Regions from separate parts of the Tenacibaculum litopenaei genome, predicted to be linked through region 1. Evidence: riboswitches for the same ligand, from Rfam matches in the RefSeq annotation. Region 1 holds a riboswitch; each other region holds the start of a gene.
What was found. A riboswitch is a leader RNA that binds a small molecule or an ion and turns the genes downstream of it on or off. The one in region 1 is predicted to bind cobalamin.

Region 1 (3,279 bases):
GTATGACATTGACGGGTGATTTTCCATTTCTGAGCTCTTTTTTGTTAGCCAAAAATCGTCCTGGCAAACGATCGTACCCAATCAACCCCGAAAATCTAAGGATGGTTAATCGTTCTTGTAAAGCCTCTTGAAGAGCTTGCTCTGCACCTCGCACCGCTAAGCCAGATGCTTTTTCAGGATGAAGGGGTAAAGACTCCGTAACCCAATCATTGGTGTTTTGATACACAGAGGTTGAGCTGATAAAGAGAACCTTTTGATGTTCTTTTATAAAGGGGAGTAAAGCCGATACCTGCTGTGGGTAGACGGTTTCAATAGCATCGATACGTCGCTTCGGTGGAAAGTTGATAATGATAATATCACTGCCTTCCAAAAAAGATGGAATCTCATGAGTATTCGTCGATCCTAAGGAAAAAACAAAAGGAGTAAATCCTTGAGCTTTTAGCGTTTCCACTTTAGAGACGCTCGTAGTTGAAATATGAATAGTATAGTCTTCTGCTAGTACGGTAGCTAAAGCACCACCGAGCCAACCTGATCCAACTATACTAATTTGTGGTAACTTCATCGGCAATTCTAGGTGAGTTAATAGTCATTTCTAAATATATTGTCATTAGATAAGTCCAAAGGTCTTGATTTTCTTTTGGAATTAAAAAATTCACAATCGGTTTTCCTTTTCTGTTTTTTAAATGTATAGCCCCTTGATAGCGCTCATGATTATCGAACCAGTATACCTCAGAAACACCTACTTTTCGACTTAGAATTTCTGGGGCTACCTCTTTCTCCATAGCTTTGGTAATTGGACCGATGGCTATAGCGAGTTCCGCTTCAGGTCCCTTAATCATAAGGTCAAAAGCATCTGTGTATTTTACCTGATGCTCAGTGGTAATTCGCGTGTTTTGGATAGGGTGGAGCAGTTCGAAGTTTGGAAACTTTTCAAACATGGTTTTTAGTACGGGATATAAAAACTGGTCAGAGGCTGAGGCTCTGGCAACGAGTACAGTCCCGTATTCCTCATGAACTTTGGGTTTAAATACCACAGGAGTAACCTTGCGCTCTCGGTCGGATAAAACGCTTTCACCGCCTTCTTTAAATAATAAATAGGCCTCTACTGGTGATTGCGCAGTAGTGTGGGCCTCTACTATTTCAATTACTTTTTGTTGGTCTAGTTGTTTGTACCAAAAATTTCCAGGCTGAACTATGAGCGTAGGAGCATCTTCACAACGACCGTTACAACGAGTTTTTATGGTATGAGTGCTGTGCCATAAGTCGGCATTTCTCAAATGGGCTCTAGCTTCTCTAACACTCAATTCACTATGTGCCTTCCTGCACGATCCGCCATCACAAAACTGAAAGGTGGTGGTTACTTTTGATAAGTCTTTTCCCATACCTAGCGTTTTGAATAGTTTGTAGTGTTACAAGAAAAAAGCAGAAATGCCGAAGAGTAGGTCTTTTGGAACAGTATTCCAGACCATACCCTGCTTAAAATCATTGAATTTGTCATAATTGTGTTGATAATAGCAGGTAAGGGAAGAAAATATGTAACTATTTTCGAACTCTTTACCCGAGAGTTAATAAATATACACAAAGAGGCAGGTCTCCTGGCTTCGCTCTATTTTGTACACCTTCCCATAACGAATTACAGTGGTTGTCGTACAAAAATTGGTGAGAGCTTACAGTTGCGGGAACAGCTTTGGGTTTGCACCAAATTCCCTTTTAATTTTTAGTGTGCTAAAAAACCAATTTGTTACCTGCGAATATAAATGATATTATTTTAAATCAATGTGATGATGTCGAGAAACAGAAGGAATCATTCCTAATGAAGGTGGTTTGTATATTGAATCACGGCAGTAACGCGTTTGCTTACAGTTGTTTTTTGAAGTTGAATAATTTCAAACCCCAAGTCTTTGTAGGTCTTTACTAACTCTTTATGCAGGGCCTGGGCTTCTGTGTACGATTGTAGTCGTTGTGGATCTTGCTCGTAGATCGCCTCCCATGCAGGTAGTAAAAAGACAGTCGGATAGTAAAAATCGAAGTAATTAAAAGTTTTCCATTGGGTACTGATAAGGCCTCCATAATGTTTTAAGTAGGCGATGTTATCTGGTAATCCACGGTCTACAAAAGCAAAATTTGAAATGGGTTCATCAAATTTAGCTAAAGTGTTCTCATAGACGAGCTCCGTAAATCCGGTAACATCTTGCCAAGGGGTTTTTTGACCTTTCTTAGCTTGCTGTTCCTCAATAACCGCACGAGCAATTTCATCAAAGCATTGCATACCTTTGTTTCTGAGAGCTTTCAACAAGCTAGTTTTTCCAGAACCCGGACCTCCTGTTATGATAATTCGATTCATAGTGTGTAATAAAGGTATTGTAAAATAGCGATAAGAACTACAAAACAAAAAGTACTTCGTTGGTTGATCTTGGATACGGCTTTGAATTCAGTGGGGAGTACTTGACGTGAGTTAGTCCCTATATAGGGTTTGTTTACCAGTTTTCCATGGTAAACATTCGGTCCCCCAAACTGACAATCCAAAATAATAGCTAATGCTGCTTCCGGATATCCCGCATTCGGGCTTGTGTGATTTTTTGCTTGCCTCATGACTGTAGGGAGCTTATGTAACTTTCCACTGACGAGTAACATGAGCGCTGCCGTCAATCGGGCAGGAATAAAATTAAAAACATCATCTAGCTTGGCAGCAAACTTCCCAAAATAAAAATAACGGTCATTTTTGTATCCAATCATGGAGTCTAAGGTGTTAATCATTTTGTAGAGCATTGCACCGGGAATTCCCAAAATAGCATAGTAAAACAAAGGGGCAATTACACCGTCACTGAGATTTTCAGAAACAGTTTCAAATACCGCTTTGGTAATTTGTTGAGTATCTAGTGATCGGGTATCTCGACCTACAATCCATGACAGTCTTGAGCGTCCCTCTTCGATGCCTTTTTCGAGAGCAGTAAATACGGCATTGCCTTCTTCAAGCAGACTTTTATTCGCCAGTGCGTAGAACAAAAAAATACTTCCGATGCTCAGTGATACATAGAGGTATTGAGCAGTCCATTGCATGAGAAACCAAAAAAAGAGAAAAGTAGCAGCGCAAAGGAGAGCAGTTAGCAAAAGTCCTTTTAAAAATCGATGAGTTCCATGGTTTAATAATCGAGTACCTAGGGAAATCGCATTTCCAAAGAGTCGAATAGGGTGTGGTAACATTCGCGGATCACCCAGAAGAAGGTCTAGTACATATCCAAGTAATAAAGGTGAGATGCTTATCAGTGCTTCCATGCT
Region 2 (3,279 bases), 100 kb from region 1:
AAATTCAATTATTGCAACAGTGTGGCAAATATAATAAAGAAAGCTATTAATGCATATAGGTTGCTTTCAATTTAACAAATAAATTTAGTAAGCTATTTCAAAAGTACGCCAAGCACAGCTTCAACAGTATCCTGAATTTATTCCTTTCTTATGTTTTAAAAAACGCGTGGTAATATTGAACCCTATTGTTTTAGATAGAAAGGATCTTGAACACTTCCTACATCGTGCACATTATACATAAATGCACCTCCTTTTCTCAGTTGCAAATCATCAAACAATCCCTGTGCATCAGCAGCAGCGAATACCTCATTTAGTATTTTTTTCACAGCTGCATCAGCCCATAAATTCAATTCTTTCACTCCTGAATTTTCATCTTCATAATGCATTTTATCATATACATCTTCTTCTTCCACGGCCTCAACATGGAATGGAGCACATACCGCAAAAGGATCTAAAGACACACCGTATCCGACATTCCATTTACCAAATTCTGCATACTCATAATAGTGAGGGTCAATAGTTAATTTATAATCTCTCATATTATAAAGGCCGAACGAAAAACTTTCGAATGGTGGTAGCTCCTGATCGCTATACTCAAATAAAATGGCATCGTAGGTAGTAGCATCTTGCAACTGCATGGTTTTCCAATATGGAATGGCTCGCAACAAATCACTTTCGACTTCTCGTTTATAGGTTTCCAGGTCGTACTCATTGTAGAGAGACAATGCTTTTTGTATAGGTTGATAGGAACTCGTCAATCCAGCTACGCGATGCTCCATTTCAATAAGATCACGTCTTAATTTTTCAGTCAACTTTTTATTTAATTCACTTATCATAGGATACTTTTTACAATGGTAATTGGTATAAATTATTCGACGATAAAGGGACTTTCTTTACACCGACTTTTACAAATCCTAAACTTTCGTAAAAACGACACAGTTTCACATTAGTGGCTACGGCATCAAGACGCAAAAACTCGCAGTCTTTTGCTCGAGCTTTTATTGCAATTTTTTGCAATACTAAAGCCCCCAGTCCACGACCGTTATAGGCTTCTTTGATTACCAAAGAATGTACGTAAAATGCTTGGTCATCTCGCAATCCCCAATAGTATTCATCTTTTTCCATGATTCTAACCATACCGATGGTTTTCTCATGGAGATCTCGGATAAAATAGTACTCTCCTCGAGACAAGCCTTCTTTGACCCAGGCAATTTTTTCAATAGGAGGATGAATCCAATACTGCCAATGGTCCACATTTTTAGCTTGAATTTTCAATGCTGTTTCTTTAAACAGTGCAAGTACCTCATCCAGAGCTTCCTCGTCTGCAGGATGAAATTCAAATTCTATAGGTTCTAAGTTACTCATCAGGTAAACTTAAAAAAAATCTCTCATATTCAAAGCCTTCAAGCCTGTACTTACTTTTCTCCTAATTAAAATTACACACAACTTGGTCATTTCTGTGAAATCCTTACTTTTACGCCCGATTTTTGGTTTTTTACGCTGGTAAAAATTAAAAGGGAATTTGGTGAAAATCCAAAACTGTTCCCGCAACTGTGAGGTTTATTTACAACGAGCAATCAATTAAGTCACTGCTAACATTAGTGGGAAGGCGATTGTTCGGAACCGAGTCAGGAGACCTGCCAACAATTCATAATTTTATTAGTAACTCTCGGGTAAAGGGTTAGAAAATATGCAACTACTCATCGTAGTATTTTCTGCACATTACCTGCTTAAAACTCATTTTTCAGCAGATGAAAAAATTTGTATTATGCAGTGTATTTATGCTGTTGGCTATTGTTGCCAATGCGCAATCATACACTACAATTTCAGGAACCGTAAAAGACCTGAAAACCGGAAAAACCATTTCCAATGTCACTGTAGCCTTTAAAAATGTACGCAAAGGTACCCATACCGATGCCAATGGCCATTTTCAGCTTCAAGTACCTACTAAAACTAAAACTGTTCAATTTTCAAAAATCGGCTATGAAACCGTAGTAAAGAACATTGCGTCATTGTCAAGTTCTGAGCCATTTATTCTTTTTCTACAAAAAGAAGTCATCGCTTTGGACGAGGTGCAAATCGACGCTAGGAAACAATTAATGAAGCCTGCTGTTCTGGCTGTAGGAAAACTTCCTATTAAAGATATCGATGCTCCCGTTACTACCAACAGCGTCGATCAACGATTGCTCCTTCAACGCGGAGTGGACGATTTAGGAACGGCGGTAAAAAGTGCCACTGGAGTTCGACCTATTAATCGTTACGGCGGTTTTCAAACCTTCCGAATTCGCGGATTTAACAATTTTGTTTTATTGCTAGACGGAGTGCGTGATGAGCGTCATAATATATCGACAAGTGCTCCAAGTACTAACCTTGCCAACGTTGCTCGTATCGAAGTTTTAAAGGGCCCTGCAAGTGTACTATACGGACACTCAGCGCTAGGAGGAATTATCAACATCGTTCGAAAAAAACCAACCCTTCACGATACTGGTAACTTTACTATTAGCTATGGTAGCTATAAAAGTTATACCATGAGTGCTGGTTTTGGAGGTTCCATTTCTCCTGAACTCCGATACCGAACAGACTTTGGCTTGACCAGAAGCCAAGGGTGGCGAGACTACGGCGTGGCTACCAACAACGGATCTTTTGCTTTGACCTATACTCCGAGCTCTAAAGATCGTTTGGATTTTTACTTACAAGTCAATGACGACCAATACGACACTGATACGGGAATTCCGATGGACGACGACGGTTCACTAGTACCTGGCTTGGATCCAAAAACACGTTATAACGATCCGCAGGATTATCTCAAACACAAACGCTACGACGCTCAATTAAAATACACGCATGAGTTTTCTGAAACATCAAAACTTACCAACCTTTTGTCCTATGCAAGTGACGATATTGATTACCTCTCTACAGAATTCTTAGTATTAAACGCTACTAAAGACGCTATTAAAAGAGATTTTCCTTTCTATTTTAATCATCAAACAAAAACATTACAAAATCAGCTCGATTATAGTTTTCAAGCCACAACGGGTAGTATAAAACACCAACTATTACTCGGAAATTCTTTGAGTTTTTTGGATAGAAAAACCTTTAGAGGTAAGGTGATTGGCCCTGGTACGTTTACGACCATTTCTGTTCAAAACCCCGTATTAAACCAAGGACATATCGAAGCTGTTGACGACAAAGTAGATGTTAAGGAAGAATTTGTCAGTGGTTTTTACCTACAAGATGCCATCAGTTTTTCAGAGCACTTTAAAGCCATGATAGGTTTGC
Region 3 (3,279 bases), on a different contig from region 1:
ATCGACGATGGCAGCTCCTTGATTCATGGCGTTTTCTAATTGTTCCATGCTCATGGCTGGGCCTTGGCTATAATCGCGAGTACCTTTCGCAATTTTGGCCTGTATAAGGTTTGCCTGTGCCTCAAAATCGGCATTTACGCCAGCATCAACGATGCGCAAATCCAACTGGTTTTGTTGGCAAAAAACATTGATTGCTGCCCCACCGTGTAAAAAGTTAAGCACCATTTGTTGGGTAACTTCCTGTGGGTATGGGCTTACTTTATTGGTAGTTGCGATTCCGTGGTCACCCGCAAAAACAACGATGGTAGGGGCAACTATTTCAGGAGTACAAGTTTCTTGTATTTGGCCTATTTGCAAGGCTATTTTTTCGAGAGTGCCAAGGGCTCCTAAAGGTTTTGTTTTGGTGTCGATGGCCTGTTGAAGTTCAGGTATTAAGGTTGTCGGTAATGGTGCTATCGTAAACATGTTGTTTATTTTAAGTGTAAAGGGAGTCCAGAAACCATAAAGGTCGCTTTGTCTGCACGTTGTGCAATATATTGATTCATCCAGCCTTGAAGTTCTACAAACTTTCTTCCAATAGAACTCGTTGCGTGCAGTCCCATGCCAATTTCATTAGAAATGATAATGATATTACCGTCGATTTGCTGCAGTTTGCCGAATTCTTCTTTAGCGAGTTGTAAGCTCTTCTGTACGTCACTTTCTGTATCTGTAAAGTAATTCGTGAGCCAAAGCGTTACACAGTCAATTACCACGGTTTGTCCTGCAGCGATGACTGTACTGAGTTTTTTTTCTTCTTCAACGGTGCTCCACTGCTCTCCGCGATCATCGATATGTCGTTGTACGCGCTTTTTAAAATTAGCATCCCAAATACGAGAGGTGGCTAAGTAAATTGGTGCTGATGACAAGGACTCTGCAAGTCGCTCTGCGTAAGAGCTTTTTCCGGAACGTTCTCCTCCAGAGATGTAGTAAATCATAGAAGATAAATTTTGAAATACAAAGATTAGAAAGATTTTGATAGCAAAAAAGACTTTTTATCACGAATTCGTTAGAAAGTAGCACGAAAAGAAATGAAAAATTAAAATATTGATAAAAAAACGGTAATATATGATTCAGTAATTAAAAGAATGCTATACATTTGCCCCGAATTTTGGTTTTTCCTTTGTTGCCCAACGGGCGAGGAAAATTAAAAGGGAATTCGGTGTAAATCCGAAGCTGTTCCCGCAACTGTAAGCTAAACCGCTTATTATCATTCAAGATTACCACTGTATTTATGGGAAGGTAGATAATAAGACGCAAGCCAGGAGACCTGCCAATTTTCAAGAATTCGAACTTTCGGGATAAAAGTTTGGGGGCGGTTTACTGCGCTGATTTTTTTCCTGAATATTTAAAAATTAAAGTAACATTTACTAATGAGAAAACAATTATTTTTTGTTGGTGCCTTGGCACTATCAATGGTAGGGGGAAGTTTGTACGCTCAGGAAAATGAGCAAACGAAAAATGAAGAGTTGGACGAAGTTGTGGTAACGGCAACCAAGTTTGATTTGAAAAAAGAGCACACGGGTAAGGTGATCTATACCATCTCTCAAAAGGAAATTCAACAAAACGCTGGAAACACAGTAGTTCAGTTATTAAACAATTTACCAGGAATTGAAATTAATGGTGCAAACTCGAATAGAGGACGTCAAATAGGAACTTATATCCGTGGAGGAAGAAGTAGACAGGTGTTGGTGTTGATAGACGGTATTCCGGTATCTGATGCATCGGGGATCAATCAGAGCTATGATTTGCGTCTGTTGTCGTTAAACCAGATTGAAAAAATTGAAGTTTTAAAAGGAGCTGCTTCTACTTTGTATGGAACAGGAGCTGCAACAGGGGTAATTAATATCATATTAAAGAAATCGTCAAAACAAGCGATCCGCGCTACCTATGAAGCGAGTATCGGTACGTACAACGATAGCAAGTCGTTTAGTGCCCGTCCAAATAATAAAAATCAAAACGTTAGTATCAACGGAACGCTTGGGAATTTGAAGTACTTGGCCTATTTTGATTTAACTGGAGTTGAAGGATTGTCAGCTGCTAAGAGCAAAACGGATCAAGTTTTTGAAGATGATTCTTTTTACAGCAAAAATGCCTTGGTAAAATTAGGCTATGATTTTACGGAGAATCTCGATTTAGGATTATTTCTTAACTACGATGAGTTTGATTCGGAATTTGATGCAGGTGCCTACAGAGATGAAGCGAGAAATACTTGGGCATTTTCTCAAGTTCGCTACGGTGTAAAACCGAAGTTTAGTTATGAAAATGGAGAAGTGTACGTGTTGGCGTCTTTTAATAAAATAACACGTGATTTAAAGCAGTACAGTAGCTTTTCTAAATCGATTAACGAAAGTATGTATGAAGGAACTGCGGTAAACATTGACGTGGTAAACAAATATGCTTTTATGGATAACAAATTCCAAGTGATTACTGGTTTCAATTTCCAAGAGCACAAGAACGAAACCAATACGCCTTTTGCCCAAATTAATAAGGACGTAGCAAACTTTACTACTTCAGATCCGTACGTATCTATGGTTTATATCAGTGATTTTGGATTGAATGTGAACGCAGGAGGACGTCTTAATATTCACAGTAATTACGGGAATCATTTTGTTTATGACGGAAACGTATCATACAATGTAATGAATACTAATGATTACGGAGTGAAGTTGTTAGCGTCGTACGGAACGGCCTTTATTGCACCGAGTACTTACCAGTTATTTTCACAATACGGAGCACTTACTTTAAACCCGGAAACCAGTGCTACTTTTGAAGCTGGATTTGAGTCTTATTATAAAAATTACAAGTTGAATGCCGTATTCTTTAACCGTAAGGTGAACGATGCGATAGTATTCCAAAGTTTGTCAGCTGCTCCTTGGGGAGTGTATGCAAACTCTAATGGAACTGTAAAAACCAATGGGGTAGAAGTACTTTCAGAGGCGAAACCTCTCGAGTATGTTAAATTGACGGCAAATTATACCTATACGAATAAAGATGATAATGAAGGAGCTAACAATTATATTCCGAAACACAAAGTTGTGGCAGGAGTTGAGTTAACGCCTATTAAAAATGCAGCTTTTGCCTTTGTGTATAAGCACATTGGTGATCGTACAGTATTTGATAAGTACGGATCTTTTGGACCACGTGGTGAAACGGTAACCATTGACAGTTATAATTTACTTGACTTTACAGCGAATTATTCATTGTTAAACAAAAAAGTTACCTTCTTCGGAACGGTATCGA

Region 2: linked by a shared signal. The riboswitch ahead of ACKTS5_RS15105 (TonB-dependent siderophore receptor) and the one ahead of ACKTS5_RS14720 ((2Fe-2S) ferredoxin domain-containing protein) in region 1 are both predicted to bind cobalamin.
Region 3: linked by a shared signal. The riboswitch ahead of ACKTS5_RS07325 (TonB-dependent receptor plug domain-containing protein) and the one ahead of ACKTS5_RS14720 ((2Fe-2S) ferredoxin domain-containing protein) in region 1 are both predicted to bind cobalamin.

Annotation. Positions count from the first base shown of each region.
Region 1 is NZ_CAZEQT010000007.1:6,142-9,420, reverse strand. It holds gene ACKTS5_RS14725 (Rossmann-fold NAD(P)-binding domain-containing protein) at 1-562, opposite strand, end outside; gene ACKTS5_RS14720 ((2Fe-2S) ferredoxin domain-containing protein) at 543-1,382, opposite strand; cobalamin riboswitch at 1,569-1,753, opposite strand; gene ACKTS5_RS14715 (AAA family ATPase) at 1,811-2,344, opposite strand; gene cbiB (adenosylcobinamide-phosphate synthase CbiB) at 2,341-3,276, opposite strand; gene ACKTS5_RS14705 (pyridoxal phosphate-dependent aminotransferase) at 3,264-3,279, opposite strand, start outside.
Region 2 is NZ_CAZEQT010000007.1:107,396-110,674, forward strand. It holds gene ACKTS5_RS15095 (hypothetical protein) at 183-836, opposite strand; gene ACKTS5_RS15100 (GNAT family N-acetyltransferase) at 847-1,365, opposite strand; cobalamin riboswitch at 1,472-1,659, shown strand; gene ACKTS5_RS15105 (TonB-dependent siderophore receptor) at 1,752-3,279, shown strand, end outside.
Region 3 is NZ_CAZEQT010000005.1:14,945-18,223, forward strand. It holds gene cobT (nicotinate-nucleotide--dimethylbenzimidazole phosphoribosyltransferase) at 1-465, opposite strand, end outside; gene ACKTS5_RS07320 (bifunctional adenosylcobinamide kinase/adenosylcobinamide-phosphate guanylyltransferase) at 471-974, opposite strand; cobalamin riboswitch at 1,132-1,328, shown strand; gene ACKTS5_RS07325 (TonB-dependent receptor plug domain-containing protein) at 1,410-3,279, shown strand, end outside.